DNA from 4 places in the Streptomyces sp. NPDC085932 genome. Region 4 is predicted to be linked to each of the others. Evidence: riboswitches for the same ligand, from Rfam matches in the RefSeq annotation. Region 4 holds a riboswitch; each other region holds the start of a gene.
What was found. A riboswitch is a leader RNA that binds a small molecule or an ion and turns the genes downstream of it on or off. The one in region 4 is predicted to bind cobalamin.
Positions count from the first base shown of each region.

Region 1: linked by a shared signal. The riboswitch ahead of ACIGAQ_RS02100 ((2Fe-2S) ferredoxin domain-containing protein) and the one ahead of ACIGAQ_RS24395 (ABC transporter substrate-binding protein) in region 4 are both predicted to bind cobalamin.
Region 2: linked by a shared signal. The riboswitch ahead of ACIGAQ_RS15715 (cobalamin biosynthesis protein) and the one ahead of ACIGAQ_RS24395 (ABC transporter substrate-binding protein) in region 4 are both predicted to bind cobalamin.
Region 3: linked by a shared signal. The riboswitch ahead of ACIGAQ_RS16335 (ribonucleoside-diphosphate reductase subunit alpha) and the one ahead of ACIGAQ_RS24395 (ABC transporter substrate-binding protein) in region 4 are both predicted to bind cobalamin.

Region 1 is NZ_JBITSJ010000001.1:503,363-506,882, reverse strand. It holds gene ACIGAQ_RS02105 (iron ABC transporter permease) at 1-1,314, shown strand, start outside; gene ACIGAQ_RS02100 ((2Fe-2S) ferredoxin domain-containing protein) at 1,322-1,720, opposite strand; cobalamin riboswitch at 1,783-1,908, opposite strand; gene ACIGAQ_RS02095 (IucA/IucC family protein) at 1,958-3,490, opposite strand.
Region 2 is NZ_JBITSJ010000002.1:1,458,189-1,461,708, forward strand. It holds gene ACIGAQ_RS15710 (cobyric acid synthase) at 1-622, opposite strand, end outside; gene ACIGAQ_RS15715 (cobalamin biosynthesis protein) at 625-1,560, opposite strand; cobalamin riboswitch at 1,660-1,819, opposite strand; gene ACIGAQ_RS15720 (hypothetical protein) at 1,935-2,156, opposite strand; gene ACIGAQ_RS15725 (anion permease) at 2,190-3,431, opposite strand.
Region 3 is NZ_JBITSJ010000003.1:62,787-66,306, reverse strand. It holds gene ACIGAQ_RS16335 (ribonucleoside-diphosphate reductase subunit alpha) at 1-2,061, opposite strand, end outside; cobalamin riboswitch at 2,183-2,318, opposite strand; gene mctP (monocarboxylate uptake permease MctP) at 2,529-3,520, opposite strand, start outside.
Region 4 is NZ_JBITSJ010000005.1:74,890-78,409, forward strand. It holds gene ACIGAQ_RS24385 (4-hydroxybenzoate 3-monooxygenase) at 1-1,052, opposite strand, end outside; gene ACIGAQ_RS24390 (CoA-binding protein) at 1,118-1,546, opposite strand; cobalamin riboswitch at 1,629-1,819, shown strand; gene ACIGAQ_RS24395 (ABC transporter substrate-binding protein) at 1,890-2,909, shown strand; gene ACIGAQ_RS24400 (FecCD family ABC transporter permease) at 2,906-3,520, shown strand, end outside.

The DNA.
Region 1 (3,520 bases), on a different contig from region 4:
GCGGCGCTGCTGTCCGCGGCGGCCGTCACGCTGGCCGGTCCCCTCGGCTACGTCGGGCTCTGCGCGCCCGCCCTGGTCCGGCCGCTCGCCCGCCGGTTCCGGGGCTTCGTCCGCGCGCGGGCCGCGCTGCCCGTGGCCGGGCTGGCCGGGGCCGCCCTGGTGCTCGGCTCGGACGTGCTGCTGCGGGCCCTGATCCCCGCGGACACGGCCGTCGGTGTGCCCACCGGCATCGTCACCAGCCTGGTCGGGGCCGTGTTCCTGGTGGCGACGGCGCTGCGACTGAAGGACACGGCCGGAGTGGAGGCCCCGGACCGGCTGCGCATCCCCGGCCGGACGGCGTTCCTGGTCACGGTGACCGCCCTGACCGCGGTGGTCGTCGGGGTCGCCCTCGCCGGTGCCCTGCTGGGCGACAGCAAGCTCCTGCTCGGCGACGTCGCCAACTGGGCGCAGGGACGCGCCGGTCAGGCCGTCTCGTTCGTCCTGGACACCCGGGTGCCGCGGGTGCTCGCGGCGCTGTGCGCGGGCGCCGCGCTCGCCCTGGCCGGCACGCTGGTGCAGGCCGTGACGCGCAATCCGCTCGCGGAGCCCGGGGTGCTGGGCGTCTCGGGCGGTGCCGCCCTCGGTGCCGTGCTGCTGGTGACCACCGTGCCCGCCGCCGGTTCCTGGGGGATCGCCGCCGCCGCGTTCGCGGGTGCGGCGCTCGCCTCCGCGGTGGTCTTCGGGCTCGCCGCCCGGGGCGGCTACCGGCAGAGCCGGCTGGTCCTCGTCGGCATCGGCATGGCCGCCGGGTCGACGGCCCTGATCAGCCTGCTCATCGTGCTGACCGACCCGTTCAACGCCACGAAGGCGCTGACCTGGCTGTCCGGTTCGACGTACGGGCGGACCACGGCGGACGTCGTGCCCGTCGCGCTCGTGCTGGCCCTGGGGGTGGCCGTCGCGGTCGCCCGGCGCACCGAGCTGGACCTCGTCTCGCTGGACGGGGACACCCCGCGCCTGCTCGGGCTCGGGCTGCCCCGGGCCCGGCTCGGTTTCCTGGTGGTGGGCGTGCTGCTGGCGGGGACCGCCGTGGCCTCGGCCGGCACCATCGGCTTCGTCGGCCTCGTCGCGCCGCACGCGGCCCGGGCCCTGGTGGGCCGTCGGCACGTGCGGGTGGTGCCGGTCGCCGTCCTGCTCGGCGCCGCGCTCGTCGGCACGGCCGACCTGCTGGGCCGGACCGTGATCGCCCCGGCCCAACTGGGCGCCGGCCTGATGACGGCCGTGATCGGCACGCCGTACTTCCTGTGGCTGCTGGTCCGCGGCCGGAGAGCGGCCTAGACCGGTGTCAGGGGCGGTCCCCGTCCCGTCGCGCCCGGGGGCTGAAGACGTACAGTCCGAGGATGTCGGGCAGCGGGGCCACGCCGGGGCCGCCGGCGCGGACCCACGCGACGACGTCCTCGGTGGCGGCCGGGTCGTTGACGAGGCCGAGCCAGACGGGCCGGGCGCCGGCGGCCCGGCCCGCGGCGGAGGGCTGCACGACGACGACGTTGGCCTGGTCGCAGACGTCGAGGCAGTCGGAGATCCGCACCGGGGCCGCCGCGCGCAGACGCGCGGTCTGGGCCGCGTGGTCGATGCCTCTCACCTTGGGGCTGCCGCAGCAGCAGTCACGGCAGACGACGACCCGGCACGGCGGGGCATCGCCGCGGGGGTCGTCCAGGGGTTCGCCGGCCGGCGTCGCGGGCATGCCGCACCTGCCCTCTCTCCGGGGAGATCCGCCCCGGTGGTCCGTGGAGGAGGCCACCGCGTGAGTCTCCTGGCTCTCGGGTCGCCGCCGGTCCCGGCCTTCCCACCCGCTCGCGGGCAGTGGCCTCTCGGGACCGGCTCGCCGATCACAGTGGCGGGACCGCGCCGGATTCACACCGGCTTCCTCGTCCGCCGTCGCCTTTGTCGCCGGTCATCATTCCACGGGGCCGTGCCGGGGTCAGGACCGCCTGAGCGGGTTCGGCAGCGGCAGGTAGCGTGCGTCGGCGCCGTCGGCTCCCGTCCAGCGCAGCAGCAGGTTCGTCTTGGCCGGGAGCGCCGGGGAGGCGAGCAGGGCGGGGATCTCCGGCAGGTCGTGCCGGGCGAGTTCGCGGCGGACGGCGGGCCAGGGATCGAAGCCGGGCCGGCGTTCGGCGAGGGCGCCCGCGATCTCGGTGAGGTGGTTGACGACCAGGCAGTACACCAGCCGTTCCCAGCCGGCCGCGCGCTCCACGTCCGGCAGCAGCTTCACGCCCTCGGCGTCCCGGTACAGCACCTGCACGGGCACACCGTCGGCGTCCACGGCGACCAGCGTGTTCTGCAGATGGGCCTCGACGACGACGCCGTGCCCGGCGAAGGCCGCCAGGACCGGGGGCACGGCGTGCGCCAGATAGGCCTCCCACCAGGGCTCCGGGTCGGTGACCCGGTCGAGCGGGTTGCCGTCGAAGCCCTCGACGAGACCGGCCGCGAGCAGCGGCGTCGCCCCGGGCACGAGGCGGCCGGCGAAGCCGTCGCGGACCAGGACGGCCAGGGCCTCGAAGGCGAAACCGGCGGTGCGGTACCCGCGGTCGCCGAGCCAGCCGGGCGGGCCGTCGTACGCCGCGAAGGCCGCGCTCGTGGCGGTGTCGGTCCGGCGCAGGGCGAGCAGGTCGTGACGCCACAGCCGGCGGATGTCGTTGGTGATGCGCACGTCCAGGCTGAACTTCAGGAACAGGTCCCGCTCGGGGGCGTAGAGGGTGCGGATCGCGGCGGTCGGCCAGGTGTGGAAGGCCGTGGTGCCGAGCCGGAGGAGCCTGCCGTCCGCGAAGGCGGGGGCCAGCTCCCGGGCGGCCAGGTCGAGCTGCCAGGGGTGGGCGGGCAGCAGCCGGTAGCCGGGCGGGGCCGTGCCGAGGGCGTCGAGGGCGGAGGTGTCACCCTCCTCCACGACGGTGTCCGCGCGCAGCCCGAGCAGCACCAGCGGGAAGCGGGCATACGCCTCGGGCGCGTACGGCAGCCAGTCCGCCGCGGGACCGCCGCCGCGGGCCTTGGGCGCGGGGTGGTGGGTGTGACCGGTGAGCAGGCACTGCTCGGACCGCCGGTAGAGGTCCTCGGGCGGGGTGGTCCCGGCGCGGGCGGCGAGCAGCGCGGCCACCACGTCCCGGCTGTCGGTCATCTCGGCGGGCAGAGCGGGGTGGTCCAGACCGGTGTGCCGGCGCAGTTCCGCGGCGACCAGGCCGACCAGCTCGGCGTGGCCGAGGCGCCGCCAGGTGCCCGCCTCCTCGATCTCGGGCTCGGCCGGCCGCCGGCTGCCGCGCACGCGCAGCAGCCGGTCCGTGCCGGGCAGGTGGTGGACGCGGTGTCCGTCCTCCTCGCGCACCGGCCGGGCGACCTCGCGCAGCAGGCAGTTGAGCAGGGGCACGGCGGCGTACGCGTCGGCGAGATCGCCGATGGCCGGGTCGTCACCGTGGGCCGAGTCGTCGTCGGCGGGCGGGGGCATGAGGTCCACGCGTTCCACTCGTCCCTACGGTCCTTCCAGCGTTCCGGG
Region 2 (3,520 bases), on a different contig from region 4:
GCTCCAGCAGGGAGACGTCCCCGCGGAACTTGTTGACCAGGAACCCGGCGACGCACCTCTGGTCCTCACGGGACAGCAGTGCCACCGTGCCGAAGAACGAGGCGAAGACACCGCCCCGGTCGATGTCGCCGACGACGAGCACGGGAAGCCCGGCACCCCGGGCGATGCCCATGTTGACGATGTCCGTCCGCCGCAGGTTGATCTCGGCGGGAGAACCGGCCCCCTCACAGATCACCGCGTCATACGTGCCCCGCAACTGCTCCAGACAGTCCAGCACCGTGCCGAGCAGCTTCTGCTGCCGCCCGCCGTGATAGCCGCGCGCGCTCAGCTCACCCACCGGCTTGCCCAGCAGCACGACCTGACTGCTCTGCTCGCCCCCGGGCTTGAGCAGCACGGGGTTCATCAGCGCGGTCGGCTCGACGCGGCAGGCCTGGGCCTGCATGGCCTGCGCCCGCCCGATCTCGGCGCCCTCCCGCGTCACGAACGAATTCAGGGACATGTTCTGCGCCTTGAACGGCGCGACCTTGATGCCCTGCCGCACCAGCCACCGGCAGATCCCGGCCGTCACGACGCTCTTGCCCGCGTCGGAGGTGGTCCCGGCGACGAGAAGCCCACCGCTCATAGTCACTTCCCCCTCTTCAGCAACCGCGCGCCGGCGCACACTCCGAGCGCCAGCCAGGTGACGCGCCGCGAGAGCCGCACGGCCCGTTCGACATCGCGCCGGGCGACGGCCCGCCCGCCGGTGTTCAGCACGGGCCGGTGCTCCACCCGCCCGCCGTACGACAGCGTCCCGCCCAGCCGCACGCCGAGCGCCCCGGCGAACGAGGCCTCCACGGGCCCGGCGTTGGGGCTCGGATGCTGCGCCGCGTCGGCCCGCCAGGCGCGCACGGCCCCGCGCGGATCCGGCCCGGCCAGCACCGCCAGCACGGCGGTCAGCCGCGCGCCCGGCCATCCCGCGAGGTCGTCGAGACGCGCCGAAGCCCATCCGTAGCGCCGGTATCGGGCCGACTTGTGCCCGACCATGGCGTCCAGGGTGTTGACGGCCCGGAACCCGAGCAGCCCCGGCACCCCGCCGACGGCCCCCCACACCAGCGCCCCGACCACCGCGTCGGAGGTGTTCTCGGCGACGGACTCGACCACGGCCCGGGCGATCCCGTCGGCGTCGAGGGCCTGCGGATCCCGTCCGCACAGGTGCGGCAGCCGCGCCCGGGCCGCCCCCACGTCCCCCGCCTCCAGGGCACGCCCGACGGTCTCCGCCTCCCGGGCGAGTGAAGTGCCCCCGACGACGGCCCAGGTGGCGGCGGCGGTGAGCGCGACGGAGGCGGCGGCGGAGTTCCGTGCGGCACGCTCGGCGACGGCCCCGAGCGCGACGGCTCCTCCCACGCACACCGCGGTGTGCAGGGCGCCCCACCCGCGGTGGTCCCGCCACAGCACCCGTTCCACGGCACCCGCGGCCCGCCCGAACGCGGCGACCGGATGCCCCCGGCGGGGGTCGCCGAGCAGCAGGTCACCGATCAGGCCGGCGGCGGCACCGTACGCGAAGACGCGACCGGCACCCATGGGCTCAGCCGCCCAACAGGGCAGGCAGGGGTGGGGTGCTGAACCTCGATCGGCAGCCGCGCATGGCGATACGTGTCCTCACTCAGGGTGTCCGCGCCCTGGTTCGACGTGACCGGCGGTGAGAGTTCCTGGCTCCCGGGGGATGGCTACCCCGGTGACAGTGGCGGGACCGCGCCGGACTCACACCGGCTTCCTCTCCTGCCGCCGTACTGGCCCCGGAAGTCCACCACGGGCGCGAACCGCCGTCAACTTGCCCTTGACCTGCGCGGGGAGAGTGTGGAGAACCCCACACCACGCCCACGCGCACACGACGACCGGGCGGCACGGGACCGAGGTCCCGTGCCGCCCGGCGGACACGCTGTGCGATCGGGGCGTCAGGCCACGATCAGGTAGATGCCGTAGCCGACGGCCGCCGCGCACGCGGCGAAGCACGCGTACGCCCCCGTCACCGCGAGGCTGGCGGAGCCGCCCTGCGCCACCGCCCGCTCGCGGCGCGACAGGCCGGTGATGCCGAGGGTGAACAGGCCGACGAGGGCCACGGTGACCACGAGGCTGACGCCGAAGACGGAGCCGAGGGCCGCCCAGTCGATCTTCATCTCTGCTTCTTCCTTGTTAACCGGTGGGCGGGGTCAGACCGTGGTGGTCGTGGAGGGCGTCCGCTCGGCGGTCGCCTGGGCCGGGATGGGCGGCACGTCGGCGGTGGTGCCCGCCGGCGGCGGCGTCACCGCGGCCATCGCCGTGGTCACCACGCCGGCCGGCTCCTCGTCGGCGGCGGTGTCGTTGACGTTGGTGTGGTCGACGACCTCACGCCGGGAGATCTTCCAGATGGCCGCCGAGGAGGCGACGAGGAAGGCGGCCACCACGGCGGTGCCCCAGTCACCGAAGCCGGTGACGTACTCGGCGAGCGCGCCCACCAGGGCGGCGGCCGGCAGGGTCAGGCCCCAGGCGACGAACATCCGGGTCGCCGTCGACCAGCGGACCACACCGCCCTTGCGGCCGAGGCCCGCGCCCATCACCGCACCGGACACGGAGTGGGTCGTGGAGAGGGAGAAACCGAGGTGCGAGGAGGCCAGGATGACCGTGGCCGCGCTGGTCTGGGCGGCGAAGCCCTGCTGCGGCCGGAGGTCGGTCAGGCCCTTGCCCATCGTGCGGATGATGCGCCAGCCGCCCAGGTAGGTGCCGAGCGCGATCGCGACGCCCGCGGACAGGATGACCCACAGGGGCGGGTCCGAGTCGGGCGCCACGGCGCCGCCGGCGACCAGGGCCAGGGTGATGACGCCCATGGTCTTCTGCGCGTCGTTGGTGCCGTGCGCCAGGGAGACCAGGCCCGCCGAGGCGATCTGGCCGGCCCGGTAGCCCTTCTCGGACGCCTTGCCGTCGGCCTTGCGGCCCAGGGAGAACGTCAGCCGCGTGGCCAGCATCGCCGCGAGGCCCGCCACCAGCGGGGCGGCGATCGCCGGGATGAGCACCTTGGTCACCAGCACGTCGCCGTGCACCGCGCCGACGCCCGCCGAGGCGATCGTGGCGCCGATCAGACCGCCCATGAGGGCGTGCGAGGAGCTGGACGGCAGTCCGACCAGCCACGTCAGCAGGTTCCACAGGATCGCGCCCACCAGGGCGGCGAAGATGACTTCGGGACGGATGCCGGCCTCGTCGACCAGGCCCTTGGAGATCGTGTTGGCGACTTCGACGGACAGGAAGGCGCCGACCAGGTTCAGGACCGCGGACATGGCGACCGCGGCCTTCGGCCGCATGGCGCCCGTGGAAATGGTCGTGGCCATCGCGTTCGCGGTGTCGTGGAAACCGTTCGTGAAATCGAACGCGAGTGCGGTTACCACCACAATCGCGAGGATCAGCGAGAAGCTTTCCATTTACCCAGGCAATCGTTCGAGGTCATTGGCTGGACGAACGTAGGTAACCCGAGTGAACGGAAGATGAACTGGGAGGGGCGCATGGGTGT
Region 3 (3,520 bases), on a different contig from region 4:
GAGGGCGCGCACGTCCTCGGGGATCCAGGCGAAGCCCTGCACCGAGCCGTTGGCCTCGCGCAGGGCCTCGCGGGTGCGGGCGTCCCACACGCCGAGCCGCTTGAGCTCGTCCACCAGGTAGGAGTTGACCTGGAGGAACTCGCCGGACAGCGTCTCGCGCTTGAACAGGTTGGACACCTGCGGCTCGATGCACTCGTACACGCCCGCGATCGAGGCGATGGTGGCGGTGGGCGCGATGGCGAGCAGCAGGGAGTTGCGCAGGCCGGTCGTGGCGATCCGCTCGCGCAGGGCCGCCCAGCGCTCGGGCCAGGTCAGCTCCACATCGTAGTGGTCGGGGTGCAGCACGCCCCGGGCCGTGCGGGTCTTCTCCCAGGCCGGCAGCGGCCCGCTGCGCTCGGCGAGGTCGGCGGAGGCCTCGTAGGCGGCGAGCATGATGCGTTCGGCGATGCGGGTGGACAGGGCCTTCGCCTCGGGCGAGTCGAAGGGCAGGCGCAGCTGGAAGAAGACGTCCTGAAGGCCCATCGCGCCGAGGCCGACCGGGCGCCAGCGGGCGTTGGAGCGGCCCGCCTGCTCGGTCGGGTAGAAGTTGATGTCGACGACCCGGTCGAGGAACGTCACGGCCGTGCGGACGGTTTCGTCCAGGCGCTCCCAGTCGATGTCCCCGCCGGTCACGAACGCGCCGAGGTTGACCGAGCCGAGGTTGCAGACCGCCGTCTCGCCGTCGCTGGTGACCTCCAGGATCTCCGTGCAGAGGTTGGAGGAGTGCACGACGTGGCCCGGCTCGGCGGTCTGGTTGGCGGTGCGGTTGGCGGCGTCCTTGAAGGTCATCCAGCCGTTGCCGGTCTGCGCCAGGGTGCGCATCATGCGGCCGTACAGCTCGCGCGCGGGCAGCGTCTTTCGCGCCAGGCCCTTCGCCTCGGCCGCCCGGTAGGCGGTGTCGAACTCCTCGCCCCACAGGTCGACCAGCTCGGGCACGTCCGCGGGGGAGAACAGCGACCACTGCGCGTCGGCGTTCACGCGGCGCATGAACTCGTCGGGGATCCAGTGCGCGAGGTTGAGGTTGTGCGTGCGGCGGGCGTCCTCGCCGGTATTGTCGCGCAGTTCCAGGAACTCCTCGATGTCGGAGTGCCAGGTCTCCAGGTAGACCGCTGCGGCGCCCTTGCGGCGGCCGCCCTGGTTCACGGCGGCGACGGAGGCGTCGAGGGTCTTCAGGAACGGCACGATGCCGTTGGAGTGGCCGTTCGTGCCGCGGATCAGCGAACCGCGGGCCCGGATGCGGGAGTAGGCGATGCCGATGCCGCCGGCGTGCTTCGACAGCCGGGCCACCTGGTGGTAGCGGTCGTAGATGGAGTCCAGCTCGTCCTGGGGGGAGTCCAGGAGGTAGCAGGACGACATCTGGGGGTGCCGGGTGCCGGAGTTGAAGAGCGTGGGGGAGGAGGGCAGGTAGTCGAGGCGGCTCATCAGCCGGTAGAGGGCGGCGACTTCGTCCACGGCCCGTGCGGTGTCGTCCTCGGCGAGGCCGCTCGCCACGCGCAGCAGGAAGTGCTGGGGCGTCTCGATCACCTTGCGGGTGATCGGGTGCCGCAGCAGGTAGCGGCTGTGCAGCGTGCGCAGGCCGAAGTAGCCGAAGCGGTCGTCGGCGGCGGTGTCGATGAGGGCGTCCAGCCGGGCGGCGTGCCGCTGGACGAAGTCGGCGGTCCGGTCGGCGATGAGCCCTTCGCGGTGTCCCACGGCGACCGACTCCGTGAACGACGCGACGCCCTGGGAGGCGGCCTCCGCGCGGATGCCGATGGTCAGCAGCCGGGCGGCCAGGCGGGAGTAGGCGGGGTCCTCGGAGATGAGGCCGGCGGCCGCCTCGGTCGCCAGCTCGCGCAACTCCGTCTCGTCCGCCCGCGCGGACCGGCCGCGCAGCGCGGCGGCGGCGACCCGGCCGGGGTCGGCGTCGGGGAGGTCGGCGGTCAGCCCGGTCAGGGTCCGCAACAACGCGGCACCGGGAGCGTCGTGCGCTTCTTCCGCGGCTTCTTCGGCGGCTGAGACCGGATCGGCTGGCGCGATGGTCACGTGGGGCTCTCCCTCGCTCGGCACGGGGCCTCGCCGAGGGCAGGGGGCAGCACACGAGCGCACGCGGCGCCGCGTCCACCGGCCCATTCCACGAGGCCCGGACGTCAGGCACACCGGCCGGGTGGCCGGGTGCGCTGTCGGCAGGTCCTCGGACTGACGCCCATACCGCATCAAAGGGCATGGGTACACCGTTGCGGGACAGTTCCGGATTCGCACCGGATTCCCCTGCGGCGACAGCGAGCATGAGCATACATCTTGTGCCGGGTTCGAATGCCACCCCCAGATGTTGTGTCGCGCTGGTTTCGGAGGGTCAGCCGGCAGGTGTGCAGAGTGATCTTCACCGGCCGTGGGACCGGCGCCGGACGAGGGGCGGCGGGCGAACGACGGCGGGCCGCCGTGAGGTGTGCTCACGGCGGCCCGCTGCGGGTCGTTCGTCGTGCGGGGCGCGGTGCCGGGCGCCCCGGAGGTCAGTGCGAGGAACCGGCGGTGGCGGGCGGCAGTTCGACCTGCACCCCCGGGTCGCCCGCGTCGGCCGTGTAGTCCTCCGGCTTGGTCTCGTCGACGCCGTCGGGGGCCTTCAGGGCCTTGAGGACGAACGTCAGGACCACCGTCACCACCACGTTCAGCACGAACGCCGTGAGGCCGATGTAGCCGATCTCGCCGATGCCGGGGATCTCCTTGGAGGAGCCGCCGAAGTGCTTCTGCGTCGGCGAGGCGACCCCGTACGCGGCGACCGTGCCGTAGACCATGCCGACCGCCCAGCCCGCGAGCAGCGCCCAGCGGTGGAACCAGCGCGTGAACAGGCCGCCGACCAGGGCCGGGAAGGTCTGCAGGATCCAGATGCCGCCGAGCAGCTGGAAGTTGATGGCGACCGTCTTGTCCATGGTGAGGACGAAGGCCAGCGCGCCCACCTTCACCAGCAGGGACACCAGCTTGGAGACCTTGGTCTCCTGCGCGGGCGTGGCGTCCGGCTTGATGAAGTCCTTGTAGATGTTGCGCGTGAAGAGGTTCGCGGCCGCGATGGACATGATGGCCGCCGGCACCAGCGCGCCGATGCCGATCGCCGCGAACGCCACACCGGCGAACCAGTCCGGGAACATCGTCTCGAACAGCTGCGGGATCGCCAGCTGCCCGTTCTGCACCTTGATGCCCGCCGCGATCGCCATGAAGCCGAGCAGGGCGAGCAGGCCCAGCATCAACGAGTACAGCGGCAGGATCGTGGTGTTGCGGCGGATCACCTCACGGCTCTTGGAGGACAGCGTCGCCGTGATGGAGTGCGGGTACATGAACAGCGCCAGGGCCGAGCCCAACGCCAGCGTGGCGTAGGTCCACTGGCCCGCCTCCGGCGGCGTCAGCGCACCGCGCGGCGCGCCCGTCGCCGGGTTGGTCTGGCTGAACGCGTCGCCCGCCTTGGCGAAGATGTCGTCGAAGCCGCCCAGCTTGATCGGGATGTAGATGA
Region 4 (3,520 bases):
ACGCGCCGCAGACACGCCCGGGCGTAGCCCGCCAGGCCGCCGTCGTCGCCCCTGGTCAGACGGTCCGTCAGGGCGTCGCCCAGCAGGAACGCGTCGTGCAGGGCGAGGTTCATGCCCTTGGCGGCGATGGGGGCGACCAGGTGGGCCGCGTCGCCGGCGAGGTAGAGCCGACCGTGCACCAGGGGCTCGACCACGTAGTCGTGCATGTCCAGCACGCGCTTCTCGATCAGCCGCCCCTCCGCCAGCGGCGGCGCACCGGACGCCCCGAGCCGCTCCCGGAGCTCCGCCCATACGCGCTCGTGCGGCCAGTTCTCCGGATCGTCGCCCGGCGGGCACTGCAGGTAGTAGCGGGTCACCTCGGGGCTGCGCGGCATCTGCCCGGCGAACCCGCGGGCGTGACAGCCGAACAGCACGCAGTCCGTGGACGGCGGCGCCTCGGCGAGCAGCGCCAGCCAGCCGATGCCGTAGTCGTGCCGGGCGATCCGGACCCGGTCCGGGGGCAGCGACGCCCGGGTCACCCCGCGCGCCCCGTCGCACCCGGCGACGAACTCCGTCCGCACCACCCGCCGTTCGCCCGTGTCCGGGCAGACGTACGACACCGAGGGCCGGTCGGAGTCGAGGTCGTGGAGCCGTACGTCCCGGACGCCGAAGCGGATCGCGCCGCCGCGCACGTCGGCGTACTCCCGGACCAGGTCCGTCACCAGCAACGGCTGCGGGTAGACGAAGTGATGGCTGCCCGTCAGCTCCCCGTAGGGGAAGCGGTAGCGCTCCCCGTCGAAGCGGAACTCGCACGCGCTGTGCAGCTCCGCCCGGTCCAGCAGGTTACGGGCGAGACCACGCTTCTCCAGGCCGCGCACGGCCCATTCCTCGATGACCCCGGCCCGGGGCCGCTGTTCGACGAACTCCCGGGTCTCGGTCTCCAGGACCAGGCAGTCCACCGAGGCGGCCCGCAGGATGTTGCCGATGGTCAGCCCCGCGGGGCCGGCGCCCACGATCACGACCGGGAAGCGGGGTGGGGCGCCTGGGCCGGCGGGCGGCGGGAGCTCGGTCATGCCGCTCATTATGGAGGCCGGGCCCCGCGGACGGGCACGTTCGGGACGCCCGTCCGGCAAGCGCCTCAGGAACCCTGAGCGCCGTCCCGGCCGAGCCGCGGGATCTCGATCGCCGGGCAGCGGTCCATCACCATCTCCAGGCCGGCGGCGCGGGTGCGCTCGTACGCCGCCTCGTCGACGACGTCCAGCTGGAACCAGACGCCCTTGGCGCCCTTGGCGACCGCCTCGTCCGCGACCGCCCCGGCCAGCTCGCTGTTCACGAACACGTCCACGACGTCCACCTCGAAGGGGATGTCCGCCAGGCTCGCGTACCCCTGCTCGCCGTGCACCGTCTCGGCCTTCGGGTGCACCGGCACGACGCGCTTGCCGAAGCGCTGGAGCACGGCCGCGACGCCGTACGCCGCGCGCTGCCGGTTCGACGACAGGCCCACCACGGCCCAGGTGTCGCCGAGCTCGTTGAGGATCCTGCGGACCGTTGCCTCGTCGCCGTACACCGGCGGCCTCCTCGGAACGTCGTGAACGAAGTGCTGTCCCGGCAACGACGCGGGACGCGCGGTGATTCCCGCGCAGGCGCCGTGATAGCTTGCCGAGGCCAGTCGAACCCATGTACGTGGGTCAGGGAATCCGGTGCGAATCCGGAACTGACGCGCAGCGGTGAGGGGGACGGGCGGGGCCTCGGCCACTGGACTCCTGCACGGACGTCCGGGAAGGCGCTCCGTTCCGGGTGAACCCGAGTCCGAAGACCTGCTGGCGGCCCCCGCGGCCGGTGCGCGGCGGGGGAGCACCGTACGACCGGGCTCCGCGATCGGGCCCTCGACGACTGAGGACTGGTTCCCCGTGCCCCTCGCCCCACCCGCCCGTGCCGCCGTCCTGCTCGCGGCCGGCTCCCTGCTCCTGACCGGCTGCGGCGACACGAAGCCCGCCTCCGCGAAGGCCGCCTCCGTCTCCCTGCGCAACTGCGGTCACGAGGTGCGGGTCGACGCCCCGCCGCGGCACGCCGTCTCCCTCAACCAGGGCACCACCGAGATCCTGCTCTCCCTCGGTCTCGCCGACCGCCTCGCGGGCACGGCCACCTGGACCGACCCCGTGATGAAAGGGCTGGAGAAAGCCAACGCGCGCGTGCCGCGCATCGCCGACGACAACCCCTCCTTCGAGCGGGTCCTGGACGCGGACCCCGACTTCGTCACCGCCTCCTTCGTCTCCACCCTCGGCCGGGGCGGCGTCGCCACCCGCGAGCAGTTCGAGAAGCTCGGCGTCCCCACCTACGTCTCCCCGTCCGACTGCGCCGGCAAGGACAACTCGGGCGGCGGCGACGGCGCCCGCGACAAGGCACTCGGCATGGACACCGTCTACGGCGAGGTGCGGGACCTCGCGGCCGTCTTCGGCGTGAAGGAACGCGGCGACGAGCTCGTGGCCTCCCTCCGGCAGCGGATGGAGAAGGCCACCGCGGGTGTCGACGCCTCCGACGTGACCCTCCTGTACTGGTTCGCCAACTCCGAGTCGCCCTACATGGCGGGCTGTTGTGGGGCGCCCGGCATCATCACCCGCTCCCTCGGTGCGAAGAACGTCTTCGACGACACCCACGAGGAGTGGCCGCAGATCAACTGGGAGACGGTCGCCGACCGCGACCCCGACGTCCTCGTCATCGGCGACCTGACCCGCAAGTCGCAGACCGCCGAGTCGGCCGCCCGGAAGATCGCCTTCCTGGAGTCCGACCCGGTCACGAGGAACATGACCGCGGTCCGGCACAAGCGGTACGTGCTGCTCAGCGGGCAGGCCATGAACCCGACCATCCGCACGGTCGAGGGCGTGGAACGAGTCGCCGCCGGTCTGCGCCGGTTCGGGCTGGTGAAGTGACCGCCCCGGGCCTGCCGGACGCCGGGGCCCGGCGCCGGCGCGGGGCCGGGCTCGCCCTGGGCGCCGCGGGGGTCCTCGCGCTCGTCGCCTCCCTCGCCGTGACCCTCACGATCGGGCCCGCCGACATCCGGGTCGGTGACGTGTGGTCGGTCGTGGCGGCCCATCTCGGCCTCGGCAGCTCGGGCCTGACACCGATCCGGGACGGCATCGTCTGGCAGCTGCGGCTGCCGCGCACCCTGCTCGCCGCCGTGTGCGGGGCCGGACTCGCCGTGTGCGGCGTGGTGATGCAGTCGCTGCTGCGCAATCCGCTCGCCGATCCGTTCGTGCTCGGGGTCTCCTCGGGCGCCTCCACCGGCGCGGTCCTCGTGGTCGTGCTCGGCGCGGGCGGCGGTGCCGTCTCCGTCTCCGCGGGGGCCTTCCTCGGGGCCCTGGTCTCCTTCGCGCTGGTGCTGCTGCTCAGCCACACCCTGGGCGGCACCACCGACCGGGTGGTCCTCGCCGGGGTCGCGGCCATGCAGTTGTTCTCGGCGCTCACGTCCTTCGTGGTGATGACCTCCGCCGACGCCGAGACGACCCGGGGCGTGCTGTTCTGGCTCCTCGGCTCGCTCGGC